DNA from 3 places in the Sinorhizobium sp. CCBAU 05631 genome. Region 3 is predicted to be linked to each of the others. Evidence: predicted binding sites of a transcription regulator. Region 3 holds the regulator's gene; each other region holds the start of a gene.
What was found. The regulator PhoB, encoded in region 3, activates phosphate uptake and scavenging genes when phosphate is short. The targets are predictions, from matches to a motif close to TGTCATNNANCTGTCAT.
Positions count from the first base shown of each region.

Region 1: the regulator PhoB is predicted to act here: its motif matches at 2,266-2,282, upstream of SS05631_RS08675 (LTA synthase family protein).
Region 2: the regulator PhoB is predicted to act here: its motif matches at 4,435-4,451, upstream of SS05631_RS03820 (PhoX family phosphatase).

Region 1 covers NZ_CP023063.1:1,751,782-1,758,289, forward strand. The annotation lists gene SS05631_RS08665 (TolB family protein) at 1-365, opposite strand, end outside; gene SS05631_RS08670 (NAD+ synthase) at 369-2,051, opposite strand; gene SS05631_RS08675 (LTA synthase family protein) at 2,316-4,235, shown strand; gene SS05631_RS08680 (hypothetical protein) at 4,718-5,617, shown strand; gene SS05631_RS08685 (GFA family protein) at 5,629-6,027, opposite strand; gene SS05631_RS08690 (3-deoxy-7-phosphoheptulonate synthase class II) at 6,147-6,508, opposite strand, start outside.
Region 2 covers NZ_CP023063.1:794,199-800,706, forward strand. The annotation lists gene SS05631_RS03800 (SRPBCC domain-containing protein) at 1-129, shown strand, start outside; gene SS05631_RS03805 (glyoxalase/bleomycin resistance/dioxygenase family protein) at 141-503, shown strand; gene SS05631_RS03810 (L,D-transpeptidase) at 508-1,245, opposite strand; gene recO (DNA repair protein RecO) at 1,459-2,205, shown strand; gene SS05631_RS03820 (PhoX family phosphatase) at 2,361-4,361, opposite strand; gene SS05631_RS03825 (DUF2339 domain-containing protein) at 4,625-6,508, shown strand, end outside.
Region 3 covers NZ_CP023063.1:133,893-140,400, forward strand. The annotation lists gene pstA (phosphate ABC transporter permease PstA) at 1-1,104, shown strand, start outside; gene pstB (phosphate ABC transporter ATP-binding protein PstB) at 1,118-1,933, shown strand; gene phoU (phosphate signaling complex protein PhoU) at 1,980-2,693, shown strand; gene phoB (phosphate regulon transcriptional regulator PhoB) at 2,739-3,422, shown strand; gene SS05631_RS00640 (GcrA family cell cycle regulator) at 3,507-4,025, opposite strand; gene SS05631_RS00645 (aspartate aminotransferase family protein) at 4,440-5,639, shown strand; gene argF (ornithine carbamoyltransferase) at 5,689-6,508, shown strand, end outside.

The DNA.
Region 1 (6,508 bases), 1.6 Mb from region 3:
GTTTTCCCATCCGGGGACCAGCCGTGCCAATAGGACGGCAGGTTGCGCGTCACCAGAAGCGGCGTGCCGCCCTCGGCCGGCAGCAGATAGATCGCCGACTTGCCGAATTCGGTCTTGTCGCTGATCGCCAGCGTTTTCCCGTCCGGCGAAATGCCGTGATCGTTGTTGCATTGCCCGGCAACGCCCGTGTCGATTTCCACGGGCTCGGAACCGTCAAAGGCAAGCCGATAGAGCCTGCCGTCGCCGTTGATGATCAGGGATTTGCCGTCCGGCGACCAGTTCGGCGCCTCGACCAGCCGCTCCGTCTGCCAGACGACTTGCGTCTCGCCGGTGGCAATATCGAAAATCTCCACCGAACTGCGCATGATCTACCCTCGGTCGCGGAAACGGTTGGTGATCGGATAGCGCCGGTCCCGGCCGAAATTCTTCTTGGTGATCTTGACCCCGGGAGCCGACTGCCGCCGCTTGTATTCGGCGATGTAGAGCAGGTGTTCGATCCGATGCACCGTGGCCTCGTCATGCCCGCGGGCGACGATTTCCTCGGTACTCAGTTCCTTCTCCACCAGGCACTCGAGAATGTCGTCGAGGACCGGATAGGGCGGCAGCGAGTCCTGGTCGGTCTGGTTGGGCCGCAGTTCGGCCGAGGGCGCCTTGTCGATGATGTTCAGCGGGATGACCTCGCCGGAGGGGCCGAGTGCTCCGGGCGGCACAGCGCCATTGCGCCAGCGCGACAGTGCATAGACCTGCATCTTGTAAAGGTCCTTGATCGGGTTAAAGCCGCCGTTCATGTCGCCGTAGAGCGTCGCGTAGCCGACCGACATTTCCGATTTGTTGCCGGTGGTCACCACCATCGAGCCGAACTTGTTGGAGATCGCCATCAGGATCGTGCCGCGCGTGCGGCTCTGCAGGTTCTCCTCGGTGATCCCGGATTCGGTCCCCTCGAACGTGTCGGCGAGAGCATTGAGAAAGCCTTCGACGGGCTCCTCGATCGCAACGACGTCATAATGGCAGCCGAGCGCCTTGGCACAGGCCTCGGCGTCCTTCAGCGATTCCCGCGACGTATAGCGATAGGGCAGCATGATCGTGCGAACCCGCTCCTCGCCGAGCGCGTCCACGGCGAGCGCCGCGCAGATCGCCGAGTCGATGCCGCCCGACAGGCCGAGGACGACGTTCTTGAAGCCGTTCTTGTTGACGTAGTCGCGCAGCCCCAACATGCAGGCGCGATAGTCTGCCTCCTCGCATTCCGGCAGGCGAGACCGGAGTCCGTTGTGTGAGACCCAGCCGTCGTCACCCCTCGTCCATTCGGAGATCGCGAGCGCCTCCTCGAACTGGCTCATCTGGAAGGCGAGCGAGCGATCGGCATTGAAGCCGAAGCTCGCGCCGTCGAAGACCAGTTCGTCCTGCCCGCCGAGCTGATTGGCATAGATCATCGGCAAGCCGGTCTCTATCACCTGCTTCAGCACGATCTGGTGACGGACATCAACTTTACCGCGGTAGTAGGGCGATCCGTTCGGAGAAAGCAGGATTTCGGCGCCGCTTTCCTCGAGCGTCTCGCAGACGCCGAGCTCTCCCCAAATGTCTTCGCAGATCGGAACCCCGATGCGAATGCCGCGGAAATTCACCGGACCGGGCATCTCGCCTTGATCGAACACCCGCTTTTCGTCGAACTCGCCGTAATTCGGCAGATCCACCTTGTCACGGACGGCGATGATCTTGCCCCCGTCCAGGACGGCCACCGAATTGTGCCGCTGCGCGGAGGCTTGACGGGGGAAGCCGATGATCACTCCCGGCCCTCCATCCGCCGTCTCTGCGGCGAGGTTCTCGACGGCGCGCAGGCACGCCTTCAGGAAGGCCGGTTTCAGCACCAGGTCTTCAGGCGGATAGCCGGAAATGAAAAGCTCGGTGAACAGCACCAGGTCGGCGCCCTGGCGCGCGGCGTCGGCCCGCGCTTCGCGCGCCTTGGCCAGGTTGCCGGCGATATCGCCGACGGTCGGATTGAGCTGGGCTACGGCGATCCGTAGCGTCGAAGGTGCGGCTTTCTGTGGGGTCATGGCAGGCCTGTCGGTGTTTCCTCGGCGAATGCATCCAGCTTAAGGCTTGTACTTAACGCATCAGGTGGCAAAAAACCCCCTCCCAATCGCAATGCGTAGAAAAAATCTGAAAAATCCTGTTGTTCCCGGCCGTTAGTGACGCGACAGGGACCCGTCGCCACAGCGGGAACCTGAGGATCATCAAAGCCGCTTCGCCATTCATCCCCCGTTCAAGATGACGGTCGTATGACAGTTGAACGAAAGTTTTGTGAAATTGGAGAAGTTGTGGCCAGTATCGATTCCGCCGCGAGAGGTCCTCAGGTCTATGTCGAAAGGCCGGGCTTTTCCGTCAGACACGCAAAGACCCTGGCGGGCACCCGCAGCGCGCTGTTTTCGCTTTCGCTTGCCGCGACGATCGTCTTTGCGGTCGAGTTCATCGTGCGCCAGTCAGGCTCCGAAACGATCGCCTATTTCATCGATCCGATGCGGCCGGCCTGGACGACGGTCGCAGTCTTCTTCCTCGTCATGCTGGCCCTCGACGCGCTGTTTGGCCGTGAGCACAAGGGCGCGCTCGTGGTGGCGCCGCTCGCCATCATCCCGGCATTTATCTGCCAGCAGAAGCAAGTCTTCCTGTCCGACCCGCTCTATCCCACCGATTTTCTGTTCGGCCGTCAGATCATGGAGCTGATGCCGGTGCTGGTGAAGGATCGGCCATGGACCGCAGTCGGCGTCGTTCTCGGAATTCTGGCAACCGTCATCGCCATCGCCCTGCTGCTGCGCTACGCCTGGCGGAATTTTCCGAAGCTGACCAGCCGGGAGCGTCTCGCACGGGTCGTCTTCGCCCTGCCGCTGCTCGTCGCCTTCTGGAACATCATGGACTACAACCAGTTCTCGTGGGTCCGTGACCGGTTGCGCGTCATTCCGATCATGTGGGACCAGACCGAGAACTACCGCCACAACGGCTTCGTGCTCGCCTTCGCGATCAACCTGCCGATGGCCAATGTGAGCGCTCCGCCCGGCTACATGGCCGATGCGATCGGTCGAATTCCCGTAAAGCCGCTGCCCGCCGGAACGACGCATCGGGGCAAGCCGGACGTCATCGTGCTGATGAGCGAATCCTTCTGGGATCCGACGCGTCTGCCCAAGGTCAAGCTGACGCCCGATCCGATGCCGACGATCCGCGAACTCCAGGGCGGCAACGTCTTCTCGCCCGAATTCGGCGGCATGACGGCCAATGTCGAGTTCGAAGCGCTGACCGGCTTTTCGAATGCCTTCTTGCCCTATGGCAGCATTCCATACCAGCAATATATCCGCAATCCGATCCCGTCGCTCGCAACCTTCTTCCGCGGCGAAGGCTATGTGTCGCGCGCCATCCACCCGTTCCAGGGCTGGTTCTGGAACCGCACCGCCGTCTACAAGGCCTTCGGCTTCGATACCTTCCGCTCCGAAGAGAACCTGCCGGCGATGCAGAAGCGCGGAATTTTCGCTTCGGATGAATCGCTGACAAAGGAGATCATCCGCCAGGCCGACGCGATGGACGAACCCTTCTTCTTCTTTGCCGTGACGCTGCAGGGCCATGGGCCCTACGAGCCGAACCGCTACGCGAAGAACACCATCAAGGTCGAGGGCGACCTCCCGGAAAGCGACCGGCAGGTGCTTGCCACCTACGCTCAAGGGATCAAGGAGGCCGACGACAGCCTGAAAATGCTCATGGAGTGGGCGAAGCAGCGGGATCGCGAGACGATCATCGTTCTCTTCGGCGACCACCTGCCGCCGCTCAACACCGTCTACACCAGCACCGGCTACATGAAAGACGTGACGGCGGAACGCAAGGGCTCGAAGGACCAGATGAAGGCGCAGCACGAAACGCCGCTTGTCGTCTGGTCGAACAAGACCGGTGCGCAAAAGGATATCGGCAGCATCAGCCCGGCTTTTCTTTCCTACCAGATCCTGAAGCAGGCGGGCTATGAGCACCCCTACTACACGGGCTTCCTCGGTAAGGTTCACGACCACTTCCGCGTTCTCGATCGCTATTTGCTGATCCGCAAGAACGGCAAGGGCTTGGAGAACTGGCTGCGCCAGCCGAAGATTCCGGTGACGCTGCGCGACTACCGCTTCCTCCAGCACGACATGATGTTCGGCAAGCGCTATAGCACCGAGCGCTTCTTCAAGTCGCACGCCGAACTTTTCAGCGCCGGCTTATAAGCGGATCGTCTGCGAACGCACTCATTGGCCCGGTGTCCCCGCCGGGCCAATTGCGTATTTGACTATCCGCGCCCCAATTCTCGCCGGGTTCCGATTGGATGCAGGCCGATCCGAAACAAGACAGAATCAACTTTTGCGCAAGTCAGACTCCGCTAAAATGACAACAGATACGATGCTTTAACGATTTTCGCGCGTCGTACAGCTGTACGGATGCCAGAAATCAACTTCAAAATTCTGCGGAGACGCTGCTATGTCCGCACGAATCCTGAGCTTACCGGCCAAGCCGTTAGTCATACCAAACTATAGCAGCCACGGCTCTTCACCCGCCGGTGGCATCGGCGCCGCAAATTCCCCTAAAATTTACGTGAACCCAAACGGCGTACTTGCGCGTTTAGGCCAAGGTGAGATTTTATGTTGATTGCGCCGGGGCACGGGGTAAGCGAGCATTCGGTGCGTGGAGAGATCTGGAGCATACGCAACAGATGCAGCGGCTTGCTGGGACGGAAGAAGCCGGACGGAAGACTCCGCCCACCTTAACGGTGGACGCTCTCGTGCAAAACCCTCAATTTCTTGAGGTCTTGCAAGCGGGCGCGCGTACCCTGATTTCCATGAACGACCTGTTTCCGCGCATCGCGCGCCTCGTGGCAGCCCACCAGAGATGGATGCTGACGCAAGCCGCCTATGCCTTACACCTGGAGCGCGACCCGAACGACGCCGATTCCGGCATCACCGCAGCGCGATTGCTGAAAGTCATGCGCGAAACGGGCGCTGCCAGCCGGAACACGGCGACGGCCTTCCTCGCCGAACTCGTAGCCTACAAACTGCTCCGCCCGGCAAATGGCGGTCGCACGAAAAGAACGCGTCCCCTCGAGCCGACGGAAATCAGCGAAAACGCCATGCGGCTCTGGTTCAAGACGCAGATGAGCACACTCGATTTATTGGACGGCGGATCGCGCGTCAGACGCCTCGAGACGGATCCCGGCATCTTCGAGCGCGCGCAGCCCCGTGTCGCCAGGCGGCTGCTCTCGGACCCGAGATGGACGCAGCCCCCGGAAAGCGTGGCGATCTTTGTATGGTCGGAATCCGGCGGGGTGATCCTCGACGACCTGATGGCGCGCCCGCCCACTCTCGCCGTCCACGGCAAGGTCTGGGTAGACGTCAGCCTTGCGAGACTTGCCGAACGTTATCTGATCTCGAACACCCATATTCGCCGGCTGTTCGCGCGCGCAGAAGCGGCCGATTTCATCGGCAAGGGAGACGATGGCGCACGCGGCCGGTTCTGGTTGAGCAGCCGGCTCATCGAGGAATACGCCTCCTGGGAAGCAGTCAAGTTCGAAGCGCTGGCGGATGCCTTCGATCAGTCCGTGGTCGCATATCCCTGAGGGCGAGCGCGTTACTGTGACGCTTCCGCAAAGCGCGGCAGGTCGTCGTGGATGTCGTAGAAATCACCCTTGTCGGCGCAAAAAATATGATAGCCGGGCTCGAGACCGGTCGGCCCGTCGAACGTCCCTGCGAGAATAGAGGTATAGTCGAGCCCGTCCGCCTTCCAGAACAGCGCCGAGCCGCAGTGATGGCAAAAGCCGCGCTTCGCGCTCGTGCTGGAGCGGTACCAGGTGATCTGGTCCGCGCCTTGGACCTCCATGTGGCTGTCGAGGACATTCGTAGCGGCGTAGTAGAGCCCCGTCTGCTTCCGGCATTGCGAACAATGGCAGAAAATCAGCTCCCTCAGTTTCCCCTTCGTCTTGAACCGCACGGCGCCGCAGAGGCATCCGCCTTCATGGATTTCCGTCATTCCCCTCTCCACTGCAACAAAAAAGCCGGGCCAGCTTCACAAGCTGGCCCGGCGCTGTCAAATTCAGAAGATGCGGCGATTGTTCAGTAGAATTGAACCTTCGGCGCGTCTGCGATCACTCAGCCGTTGACCACCATCTTCTTTTCGTCACGGCCGCCCTTCATGCGTTCGGCAAGAAGGAAGGCAAGCTCCAGCGCCTGATCGGCGTTGAGACGCGGATCGCAATGGGTATGGTAGCGGTCCGCGAGATCGTCACCGGAAAGGGCGCGTGCGCCGCCGGTGCATTCGGTCACGTCGTTCCCGGTCATCTCGATGTGGATGCCGCCCGGATGGCTGCCCTCGGCGCGGTGGATCTGGAAGAAGCTCTCGACTTCCGAGAGGATCCGCTCGAAGGGCCGGGTCTTGTAATTGTTGAGCGTGATCGTGTTCCCATGCATCGGATCGCAGGACCAGACGACCTTCTTGCCTTCACGCTCGACGG
Region 2 (6,508 bases), 660 kb from region 3:
CTTAACTGCGAGGGATGGTCGCAGATGCTCGCCTGCATGAAGGCCTGGGTCGAGTACGGCATCAACCTCCGAGAGGGCTATTATGTCAGCGAGCTCTCCGGCAAGCCGGCGCTCGAGCCGCAGGTGTAGGGGATCGCGTGATGTCAGTGGAGATGAAGGGCGGCATCAACATCGCTATGAAGGTGCCGAGTCATGAATACGAGGCCGTGCTGGCCTTCTACCGGGACGTCGTCGGTCTGCCGCCATTCGACGAGAAACTGCCGGCCAAGGGCTTCATACTCGGGCCGAATCGGCTTTGGATCGACGAGATGCCGCATTTGAGCCAGGCTGAAGTCTGGCTGGAACTGTTCACCGACGATCACGTAGCGGCCTTGAGCCATCTCGTCGCGAACGGCGCGGTGCGCTGCGATGCGGTCGAGGATCTGGGCGAGGCCTTTCGCGGCGGCTGGGTGATGAACCCGGCCAATATTGTCCATCTCGTGCGCGAGCCGGACGCCTGGTAGCGTCTCAGAATGCCAGCGGTGCCTCTTCGGCGGGCGTCTGCATGGGAGGAGCATCGACCGGCGGCATGGCCGGTTCCATCGGCGACTGCGCCTGGATCACCACCACTCGGGTGCCTTCCTGCACGCGGTTATAGAGATCGATGATGTCCGGGTTGAACATCCGGATACAGCCGCTCGAAACGGCGTTGCCGATCGACCAGGCCTCGGTCGTGCCGTGAATCCGGAACAGCGTGTCCTTGCCATCCTGATAGAGATAGAGCGCCCGTGGCCCAAGCGGATTGGTCGGGCCCGGATCCATGCCGTCGGCAAGCGGGCCATAGCGTTCCGGCTCGCGGGCGACCATGTCCGAGGTCGGTATCCAGCGGGGCCATTGGGCCTTGCGGCCGATGCGCGCCTCGCCGGCAAATTCCAGCCCCGCCTTGCCGACGCCGATCCCGTAGCGCAGCGCCATGCCGCCGCCCTGCACGAGATAGAGGTATCGGTCCGGCGTGTCGATGACGATCGTGCCCGGCGGCTCGTGGGTGACGTAGGGCACCTGCTGCCGCAGGAAGCGCGGATCGACCTTGCTTATGTCGGTGGCAGGCAAGGGGAACGCCTCGTCCGGCTGCGGTCCGTACATCGCCGTGAAATAGGGATCCGGTCCCCGCGGCCGGGGCGGCTGCGCGGTACTCGTCGCACAGCCCGCCAGCGCGGCCAGAACAAGGAGGAGCGTGAGAGGCTGGACGAGGCGGGAAACACACATACTCCAAACACTCCTGGTGGTTGTCCGTGGGGACGGCAGCCGCTTCGTACAGGAAGGCTGGCCGCGATTCGGCTGGACAATGATAGAATTGTAGTGCGGCGAACAGGTCCCGGAAAGGGCGACGGTCGCTGGTCTGGGTGGCCCAGGGGCGCGGCCCGATTTACGCGCCATCTTCGCTTGATCCGCTTTCCGCAGCGGGTGTATGCCTTTTCCATGCAATGGAGCGATCAGGCCATCATTCTCGGCATCCGGCGGCACGGCGAAAGCTCGGTCATCGCCGAGGCCATGACGTCCGCGCATGGGCGGCATCTTGGGCTCGTGCGCTCCGGCCGCTCGCGAACGATGCAGCCGGTGCTGCAGCCGGGCAATTCGGTGGAAGTCACCTGGCGAGCCAGGCTCGACGAACATCTCGGCGAGTTCCGCATCGAGCCGCTCGAACTGCGCGCCGCCAGACTGATGGAGGCGGCGACCTCGGTCTACGGCATCCAGGCGCTTGGCGCCCTGCTGCGGCTGCTGCCGGAGCGCGATCCGCATCCCCATCTTTACGAGGCGCTCGCCGTGATCGTCGACCACCTCGAGGACCCGGCCGACGCCGGCGAATTGTTCGTGCGCTTTGAACTGGCGGTCCTGAACGATCTCGGCTTCGGCCTCGATCTTTCCGAATGTGCTGCGACCGGCGGCCGGGCCGAACTTGTCTACGTGTCGCCGAAAACGGGTCGCGCCGTTAGCCGTGCGGCCGGCGCACCCTATGCGGAGCGCATGCTTGCGCTTCCGGATTTCCTCTCGGGAGGGGACAGCGCGGCCGATTACGACAGCCTCGCCGCGGCCTTTCGCCTGACGGCCTATTTCCTCAATCGCCACGTCTATGAACCGCGCGGCGTCGACGTTTCCTCGGCGCGAGACGGTTTCGTCCATGCGACACTGAAGGCGCTGAAGCCGGTCCCGCCCCCGGCAGCATGAGATGCGAAACAGGTGCCGCACGTTCAATGCGGCACCCGAACCGGCAATTCGGCCATAGAGCGCGTCGCTTTGGACGGAGCCGTGCAACGCGCTTCAGGTCTTTCTCTATGCATGTCGTTGTCCCGAAACCGCTGAGCACTTTCGGGCGGCATGCATCAGGCGATCTTGCCGCCGCCCTGCTTGGTCACGGCGACCACTGCCGGGCGCACCGGCATGTCGTCGCGGAAGTCGGGCCAGCGCGTTGCCGGCTTCTCGTAAGTGGCAAGGCCGGCATCGCCGGGGTGCTGAACGGCGAGGAAGAAGGTGTCGCTCGTCGGGTTGAAGCTTGGGCCGCACATTTCCGCGCCGACCGGAACCCGGAAGAACAGCTTCGATGTGCCGCGTCCTTCGCCTTCGGTTTCGATCGCCCAGACGCCATCGGTGCGGCCCGTCTCTTTCTCGTTATTGCCGTCGGTCGATACCCACAGGCGGCCGTCCGAGTCGATCGCGCAATTGTCCGGCATGCCGAACCAGCCGTTCTTCGTCGTCGCCGTCGTGAAGGAAGCACCGACTTCCGCAACGCTCGGGTCGCCGCATTTCAGCAGGATGTCCCATTTGGATTTCGTCGAAGCGAAATCGCCATCCGTTTCGGAGATCTCGACAATGTGGCCGAAGGCGTTCTTGGCGCGCGGATTGGCAGCGTCCGCCTCTTCCTCCTTGCGCTTGGTGTTGTTAGTCAGCATGACATAGACCTTGCCGGTCTTCGCGTTGGGCTGGATGTCTTCCGGCCGGTCCATCTTGGTGGCGCCGAGCGCATCGGCGGCAAGCCGGGTGTTGATCAGGACGTCGGCCTGCGAGGCAAAGCCGTTCTCGGTCGTCAGCGGGCCCTCGCCATGGATGATCGGCATCCAGGTGACCGTGCCGTCCTCGTCGAATTTCGCCACGTAGAGCGTGCCTTCGTCGAAGAGGTCCATGTTGGCGGCGCGGTCGTTCGGATTGTAGGTGCCCTTCGTCACGAACTTGTAGACATAGTCGTAACGCTCGTCGTCGCCGCTATAGAGAACGACGCGGCCATCCTTGTTGACGATCGATTCGCAGCCCTCATGCTTGAAACGGCCGACGGCGGTGCGCTTCTTCGGCACCGAGGTCGGGTCGAGCGGATCGACCTCGACGACCCAGCCGAAGCGGTTGGCCTCGTTCGGATCCTTCGATACGTCGAAGCGCTCGTAGAACTTCGACCACTCATATTGGCTGCCGGGCGCGCCGAGACGCTTCAGCTGCTTGAATTCCGGATGATCCTCGGCGAGCTCGCCGCCGAAATAGCCGTTGAAGTTTTCCTCGGCCATCATGTAGGTGCCCCAGGCGGTGACGCCGCCGGCGCAATTGTTGATGGTCCCGAAGACTTTCCTGCCGGTCGGGTCGGCTACGGTCTTGACGCGGTCATGGCCGGCCACCGGACCGGAGAGCTGCATTTCGGTATTTGCCGTGATGCGGCGGTTGTACTTGCCGTCGAGAACCGGCTGCCACTTGCCGTCAACCTTGCGGATCTCGACGACCGTGCCGCCATGGGCGGCCATTTCGATGTCGACCAGTTCCTTGGTGTATTCGCCGAGAACGACCTTGTCCTCCTCCTTGCCGTCCTCCGTCACCTTTTCGACGCGGGCGAAGTTCGGGAACATGATCTCGGCGTTGGTGTATTCATGGTTGACGACCAGCAGGCCATGGTCTGGGCTCCCGTCCAGCGGGATGAAGCCAACATAGTCGTTGTTGTAGCCGAACTGGCGGCCCTGCGCTTCGGCGGTCTGCTTGAGCGGATCGAATTCGGGGCCGTCAGCGAAGATCTTGTCGCCCCAACGCAACAGGATGTCGGCGTCGTAGCCTTCAGCGACGTGATGCTTCTCGTCGACGCCGGCCTCGATCTCCTTGAAGTCGAAGCGGGACGCGCTCTCGGCGTGAGCTTCATCGGCCGAAAGCAGCGCAAGCGGGCTGACCGTCGTCGAAATGGCGGCAACCGCAAGGGATCCGCCAAGGAACGACCGACGCGAGAAGCGACGGTTGATGATGTCGCCCATGGTCGGGTTAGTGGAACAGTTCTGGCCGATATCTTCCAGCTCCTCCCTCTGTTCCGTCAGCGTCTTGAATTCGGTTTCTTCCGTCGAGCCGAGATGCTTGTCCATGGTCATTCTCCCCATTTGAACGATTGAAGCGCCGCCTGTGGTCGGCGTCCATCCTCGCTCTACCAGCTAGCTCGTGACAGTTCTGCGACAATACCGTGAAGAACCATGAAGAGTTTGCGGCTCTTCTGCCGCTGGAGACAGTTGGACCTGCGGCACAATCCTGCGGTTGCAAGAAGGAGAAAGTTCAAGCGGCATGTCTGCGCTGGCATTCCGGGCTAACTTGTGCGAATCGTTCACGAGTCGTCGTGGTGCCGGGGGGGCCCATGCTTGAGTTTATCGCCCTTGTTGCCTTTGTCTTGGCGCTTGCCGCTTTCCTCGGCGGCCGCAGGACTGCGGACCGGCTGGACGCCGAAATCGAAAGTCTGAAGGCTGAGATCGCCCGGCTCGCGACGCAGGCCCCTGAAGAGGTCGTGCCCGATCCTGCGGCATCTGCGCCAACAGAGGCCGAGGCAGCGACTGTGCCAGAGGTCGGCGAAGAGGCGGTGCAGGGGCCGTGGTCGCAGGCGCGCGAGGGGGCGCAGATTTTCGGCAGTGCCCCGGCGGGCGCCGAGACGGGCAGCGAGTCTCCCGTTGTAGCGACTGCCGAACCCGCAGCCGCGCGGTCTGCGGAGAGCCTCGAGAGCCGTATCGGCGGACGCTGGCCTGTCTGGGTCGGCGGACTTGCGCTGGCGCTCGGCGGCTTTTTCCTGGTGCAGTACTCGATCGAGGCCGGGCTTTTGAGCCCGGCGGTCCGGCTCACGCTCGCTGCGGTCTTCGGCCTTGTGCTCGGGGCCGCCGGTGAAGTGATCCGGCGCCGGGCGGTGCCGACGATTTCCGACCGGTTCCGCAATGCGATGATTCCCGGCGTGCTGACCGCAGCCGGCGCCGTTACGCTGTTCGGCGTCGTCTATGCGGCGCATGGCATCTACGGCTACATCGGGACGGCGCCGGCGTTCGCGCTGCTGGCGCTGATTTCGCTGGCGACCGTCGGCATGTCGCTGCTGCATGGCCAGGCGCTTGCCGGTCTTGGTCTGCTTGCGTCGTTGCTGACCCCTCTCTTCGTCTCCAGCGGCGAGCCGCGGCCGTGGGTGCTGTTCGCGTTTCTCTCGGTCGCCTGGCTCGCGACGCTTGCCGCCTCGCGCCTGCGCCGCTGGACGATCGTGCCGACGCTCGCAAATGCCGGCCTCGGCCTTTGGGGACTGGCCTATATCGCGTTGGCCGCGCCTTTCGAGGCCCCGCCGGTCGCCGCCGCGCTCTTGGTGATGGTCGTCGGCGTCGGTTTGATCTGGCCCGGCGGCGTCGAGCGCGCGAGCGGTGCAACGGCGGAAACAATCGCATCGCCAGCCGCGGCTCGGGGCCCTTGGGAGACGCTCTTCACGCCGCCCCATGCGGCGATCTCGCTGTCGGCGGCAATCGTGGCGGCGCTCCTTGCGCTTCTCTTTATCAGCCCGGCGGTCGAGGCGGCGCGATTCCCGATCGCCGAATTCGTCGTCGTCACCGCGGGTCTCGCCGGCATCGGCGCCCTGCGGGCCACTGCGGCCTATCCGGCGTTGCTCGCGTCTCTTGCTGCCGTCGTCGGGACGTGGACGCTGACCGCACTCAGCGGCGTCCTTGCCTATCTCGACCCGACATTGGCGTCGCCGGAGATCGTCGTTCCGGGGCGGGCTGCCATGCTGACGGCGATGGTGCTCGCGGCGCTCTTCCTGCTGCTCGCCTCGGCGGTGCTTTCGCGCCTCGCGGAGCATCGGCAATTTGCCATTCTTTGGGCCGGCATCGCTGCCGTCGTGCCCGGCACTCTCATCGGAATGTCGTTCCTTATGACCGGCAATTTCGCATTCGACCTGCCGCATGGGCTTTCCGCCTTTGCGGGCGGCCTGTTCCTCCTCGGCCTCGTCGAATGGCTCTCCCGCCGCAACGCCGAGGGACGCGAACTCGATCTCGCAATCGGGCTGCTCGCCTTGGGTTCCCTCGGACTCTTCGTCATCGGCCTGCATGCGTGGACGGACGGGCTGGTGACGACGCTTGCAATCGCGTTCCTCGGCGCCGGCTACACCTTTGCGACGCGTCTCCGCACCTGGCCGGTCCTGCCCTGGGTGACCGTTGCCGCCGCCATCGTCGTACTGGCGCGGATCGCCTGGGAGCCGACCATCGTCGGCCCCGGCAGCCTT
Region 3 (6,508 bases):
GAGTTTTCCGAAAAGGTGATCGACCCGAAGAACGAGCGCGCGACCGATCCGAAGCAACTGATGACCGCCAATTATCCGGTGCTCGTCCGCGACGCCCTGGTCAAGCAGCTCGGCATCGACCCGAAGAAGCGGCCGCTTGTGAAACAGGCGAACGACATGGTCTCCGACAGCGTCCGCACGCAGCTGCGTGACATTGTCGTTGCCGACCCTTCGGTGATCGGCAAGACGATCCCGGTGACGCTGCTCGCCGACGCGAACATCGATTCGGCCTTCAAGGGCCAGATCGACCTCACGGTCGACGAATCGAAGCGCAAGGTCAAGGACCAGCAGGTCGCCTGGATGAACCAGCTGGCCGAGGCCGGCGTGCTGAAGAAGAGCTTCAACACCGGCATCTTCACGTTCGGCGCATCGAGCCGCCCGGAAGCGGCCGGCGTTGGCGTGGCGCTGGTCGGGTCTGCCTATATGATGCTGATCGTCCTCGTCCTGTCGCTGCCGATCGGCGTCGCCGCCTCGATCTATCTCGAGGAATTCGCGCCGAAGAACCGGCTGACCGACCTGATCGAGGTCAACATCAACAATCTCGCCGCCGTGCCGTCGATCGTCTACGGCCTTCTCGGTCTCGCCGTCTTCGTGAATTTCGCCGGCATGCCGCGCTCGGCGGCCCTCGTCGGTGGATTCGTGCTGACCCTGATGACGCTACCGACGATCATCATCGCGACGCGCGCCGCGCTGAAGGCCGTGCCTCCGTCGATCCGCTCCGCCGCGCTCGGCCTCGGCGCCTCGAAGATGCAGACGATCTTCCACCATGTGCTGCCGCTTGCCATGCCCGGCATCCTGACCGGCACGATCATCGGCCTGGCGCACGCCCTCGGCGAGACGGCGCCGCTGCTCCTGATCGGCATGGTCGCCTTCGTCGTCGACTATCCGGGCTCGCCGCTCGAACCGTCCACGGCGCTCCCCGTGCAGATCTACATGTGGGCGAACGAGGCTGAGCGCGCCTTCGTCGAGCGTACCTCGGGGGCGATCATCATCCTGCTGATCTTCCTCGTCATCATGAACCTCGGCGCAATTCTGTTGCGGCGTCGCTTTGAGCGTCGCTGGTAGTGGGGTAAGGACTATGAACATCATGTCGGAAGCTGCAGTCGAAAAGGCTCTGGACCAGAAAATGAACACGGTGCCCTTGAAGATGATCGGTAAGGATGTGTCGGTCTATTACGGCGAGAAGCGCGCGCTCTTCGACGTCAACCTGAATATCCGCGAGAATACCGTGACGGCGCTCATCGGTCCTTCCGGATGCGGCAAGTCGACCTTCCTGCGGACGCTCAACCGCATGAACGACACGATCGAGAATTGCCGGGTCACCGGCCGGATCACCCTCGACGAGGACGACATCTACGATCCGTCGATCGACGTGGTGGAACTGCGCGCCCGCGTCGGCATGGTCTTCCAGAAGCCCAATCCGTTCCCAAAGTCGATCTATGAGAATGTTTCCTACGGGCCGCGCATCCACGGCCTGGCCCGCACGAAGGCCGATTTCGATGAGATCGTCGAAACGAGCCTGCGGAAGGCGGGCCTGTGGAATGAGGTGAAGGACCGCCTGCAGGAGCCGGGGACGGGTCTTTCCGGCGGCCAGCAACAGCGCCTCTGCATCGCCCGCGCCGTTGCCGTCAGCCCGGAAGTGATTCTCATGGACGAGCCCTGCTCGGCCCTCGACCCGATCGCCACGGCCAAGGTCGAAGAGCTCATTCACGAGCTGCGCGCCAATTTCACCATCGTCATCGTGACCCACTCGATGCAGCAGGCGGCCCGCGTCTCGCAGCGCACCGCCATGTTCCACCTCGGCAATCTCGTCGAGGAGAACGACACCGACAAGATGTTCACCAATCCGGACGACCAGCGCACCCAGGATTACATCATGGGCCGCTTCGGCTGATCGCCCGAAAACCCACCGCGAAGAGTGCGCCCTCGAGGAACCGTAGATGTCTCACCCCCACATAACGACAGCCTTCGACGAAGAGCTTAAATATCTGACGCGCCGGATCTCGGAGATGGGCGGCCAGGCCGAGCAGATGGTGGCGGATTCCGTCCGGGCTTTGGTGAATTCCGATCTGGCGCTCGCCCAGAAGGTCATTTCCGACGATGCAATCTTGGACGACGCCGAGCGCCAGATCGGCGAAAAGGCGATCGTCACCATCGCCAAGCGACAGCCGATGGCCGCGGATCTCCGCGAGATCATGGGGTCGATCCGGATCGCCGCCGATCTCGAGCGCGTCGGCGACCTCGGCAAGAACACTGCCAAGCGCGTCATCGCGGTTGCCGGCTCCGGCATTCCGCGCAAGCTGGCGCGCGGTCTCGAGCACCTCGCCGAACTCGCCCTGATCCAGCTCAAGGAGGTCCTCGACGTTTACGCCTCGCGTTCGCCGGAGAAGGCAAACAGCATCCGCGAACGCGACGAGGAGATCGACGCGATTTACACCTCGTTGTTCCGCGAGCTGTTGACCTACATGATGGAGGATCCGCGCAACATCACCCCCTGCACGCATCTCCTTTTCTGCGCCAAGAACATCGAGCGTATCGGCGACCACGCCACCAATATCGCCGAAACCATCTACTACATGGCGACGGGCGCCCAGCCGCAGGGCGAGCGGCCGAAGGACGACATGACGTCAACGCTCGGATCCGTCACCGACTGAGGGGACACCCGCCAATCATGAATCTAGGCAAGGAGTCGTAACTGAATGTTGCCGAAGATAGCCGTTGTCGAGGACGAGGAAGCGCTCAGCGTGCTGCTGCGCTACAATCTCGAGGCTGAGGGCTTCGAGGTCGATACGATCTTTCGCGGCGACGAAGCGGAGATCCGCCTGCAGGAGCGCTTGCCCGACCTTCTCATCCTCGACTGGATGCTGCCCGGCGTCTCCGGCATCGAGCTTTGCCGCCGTCTCCGACAGCGCCCGGAGACCGAGCGGCTGCCGATCATCATGCTGACGGCGCGCGGCGAGGAAAGCGAGCGGGTGCGAGGCCTTGCGACCGGTGCCGACGACTACGTCGTCAAGCCGTTCTCGACGCCGGAGCTGATGGCGCGGGTCAAAGCGATGCTCCGGCGAGCGAAGCCTGAAGTGCTGTCGACGGTGCTTCGCTGCGGCGACATAGAGCTCGACCGCGAAACCCATCGCGTGCATCGTCGCACCCGCGAAGTGAGGCTCGGCCCGACGGAGTTCCGGCTCCTGGAGTTCCTGATGGCCTCGCCAGGCCGCGTCTTCTCCCGCTCGCAGCTGCTCGACGGCGTCTGGGGGCACGACATCTATGTCGACGAGCGAACGGTCGACGTCCATGTCGGCCGGCTGCGCAAGGCTCTGAATTTCTCCAATATGCCCGATGTGATCAGGACGGTGCGCGGCGCCGGCTATTCGTTGGAAAGCTGACGCTTGCGCTGCTCTTCCGGCGTTCCAAAGTGATAAGGGGCCCGACGGGCCCCTTCATGCGTTATTTGTTATTGCTCCGACCGATCAGCGCGCGCGGCGCCGCTCGGCCGAGGGCTGGTAGGCGAGGCGAGCGTGGTAGCTGCAATAGGGGGAGGATTCCGGCGAGTCGTTGCCGCAGAAGTGGAATTCTTCCTTGAGCGGGTCGCCGATCGGCCATTTGCAGGTCCGCTCGGTCAGCTGGGTGAGTTCCAGCCGGCGCGACATCGGCACGACAATGTTGGTGTCGAGTGCGAGATCCTGCTCCGCCACCAGATCGACGGCGACCTCTTCCTTGAGCACGGCCGTGCCGGCAGCGCGGGTAACCGTCCGGGTCACGGCGCGTGCCGCGTAGTTCGGGGCGCGGGGCGCCGAGGTCGTCCGCTTGGGACGAGCCGCCGCTGTCGCTCCGCCGGCCTTGGCGCGGCCTGGCAGGCTCAACCGATGAACCTTGCCGATCACCGCGTTACGGCTGACGCCTCCCAGCTGCGCCGCGATCTGGCTCGCGCTTAGGCCCTCGGACCATAGCTTCTTCAGCTTCTCAACCCGCTCGTCCGTCCAGTTCATGTCTGCACTCCCCGTTCTCGGCGTTGGGATGGCAGAATCCATCACCGTTCTCCGGAAAAGCCCCGGAGTTACAACGCGATAACTATTTTGGTGACTAGGTCCGCCGCATGCGTCTAGTAATTGAATATTAACCTACCGGCCGGGTGACTCCGTGGCAAGAGTCGCCGGAATCGCGCCGAATCGATTTCGCAGTTTTCCCCAACTTGCTGTCGGATAGTTGCATTTTTGCAAGCCCCGCATCGGGATTTTTTCGCGGTGCGGAATCCGGGCCGGCGCGACTGTTGCAAGCCTTGGTTTTGTTGACATTGCGCCGCGATATGGGAATAGTGCCTGCGCCGCCGAAAGGCGGCATTTTTGATTTTTGTCGGGCCGATACGTCCGACAGCGATGCCGATGACGAAGGAGATGCTGATCATGGCCGCAACAACGCCGCTCTACGACACCTATCTGCGTGCGCCGTTGCGTTTCGAGCGAGGCGAGGGCGTCTGGCTGATTGCCGAAGACGGCACCCGCTATCTCGACTTTGCAGCCGGCGTCGCGGTCATTTCGCTCGGCCATGCCCATCCTCATCTCGTCGAAGCGCTGAAAGCGCAGGCGGAGAAGCTCTGGCATGTGTCCAATCTCTACGATGTTCCCGGCCAGGAGAGCCTGGCGCAGCGGCTGACGGCGGTCACCTTCGCCGATCGAGTGTTCTTCACCAATTCCGGTGCGGAAGCGCTCGAATGTGCGATCAAGACGGCGCGCCGCTACCATTTCGCCAAGGGCCATCCGGAGCGGTTCCACATCATCACCTTCGAAGGCGCCTTCCACGGCCGCACCATCGCGACGATTGCCGCCGGCGGCCAGCAGAAATACATCGAAGGGTTCGGGCCGAAGGCTCCGGGCTTCTATCAGGTGCCGTTCGGCGACATCGCCGCCGTCAAGACCGCGATCAACGACGAGACCGCTGCAATCCTGGTCGAGCCGATCCAGGGCGAGGGCGGCATTCGCCTCGCTTCGAAAGAATTCATGCAGGAACTGCGCGCGCTCTGCGACGAGTTCGGGCTGCTGTTGATCCTCGACGAGGTCCAGTGCGGCGTCGGCCGCACAGGCAAGCTCTTCGCGCATGAATGGTCGGGCATCAAGCCGGACATCATGGCCGTCGCCAAGGGCATCGGCGGCGGCTTCCCTCTCGGCGCCTGCCTGGCAACGGAAGCGGCGGCGGCCGGCATGGTGGCCGGCACCCACGGCTCCACCTACGGCGGCAATCCGCTGGCGATGGCGGTCGGCAATGCGGTGCTCGATGTCGTCCTGGCCGATGGTTTCCTGGAGAATGTCCGCGACGTGGGATTGGTGTTCCGCCAGGGGCTTGCCTCGCTCAAGGATCGCTTCCCCGACGTGATCGAGGAGATCCGCGGCGACGGCCTGATGCTCGGCATCAAGGCAAAGGTGCCTTCCGCCGACTTCCTGAAGGCGATCCGCGCCGAGAAGCTGCTTGCCGTGCCGGCCGGTGAGAACGTGCTGCGGCTGTTGCCGCCGTTGATCACCACGCCCGCCGAAGCGCGCGAGGGGCTGGCACGACTCGAGCGTGCCGCCGAGGCGGTGCGCGCCAAGAGCGGAACGGCCGCGGCCTGAGGTCGCGACGGACGGTCGATTACCGGTTTATGACAGGAACTACAGCATTATGACTGCCACCAGACATTTTCTCGATCTCTCGGCAATGACCGCGACCGACCTGCGCACGATCATCGACGATGCCCGCGCACGAAAGACGGCGACCAAGGCCGGAACCGCCGAGAAACCGCTTGCCGGCAAGATGCTGGCGATGATCTTCGAAAAGCCGTCGACCCGCACCCGCGTTTCCTTCGATGTCGGCATGCGGCAGCTCGGCGGCGAGACGCTGTTCCTGTCGGGGACCGAAATGCAGCTCGGCCGCGCCGAGGCGATCGGCGACACGGCCAAGGTGCTGTCGCGCTATGTCGACGCCATCATGATCCGCACGACCGATCATCGCCGGCTTCTGGAATTGGCCGAGCACGCCACCGTTCCGGTCATCAACGGGCTGACCGACGACACGCATCCCTGCCAGATCATGGCGGACATCATGACCTTCGAGGAGCATCGCGGGCCGGTCAAGGGAAAGACGTTCGCCTGGGCGGGTGACGGCAACAACGTGCTTCACTCGTTGATCGAAGGCTCGGCGCGCTTCGGCTACCGGATGAACATGGCCGTGCCGCTCGGCTCCGAGCCGCAGGACAAGTTCCTGAACTGGGCGCGTAACAATGGCGGCGAAATCCTGCTCTGCCATGAGGCGGAGCAGGCGGTTGCCGGCGCGCACTGCGTCGTCACCGACACCTGGGTGTCGATGAACCAGGAGCATCGCGCCCGCGGGCACAACGTCTTCCAGCCCTATCAGGTGAACGCGGCGCTGATGAAGCACGCGGCCCCGGAGGCCTTGTTCATGCATTGCCTACCGGCGCATCGCGGCGAGGAAGTCACCGACG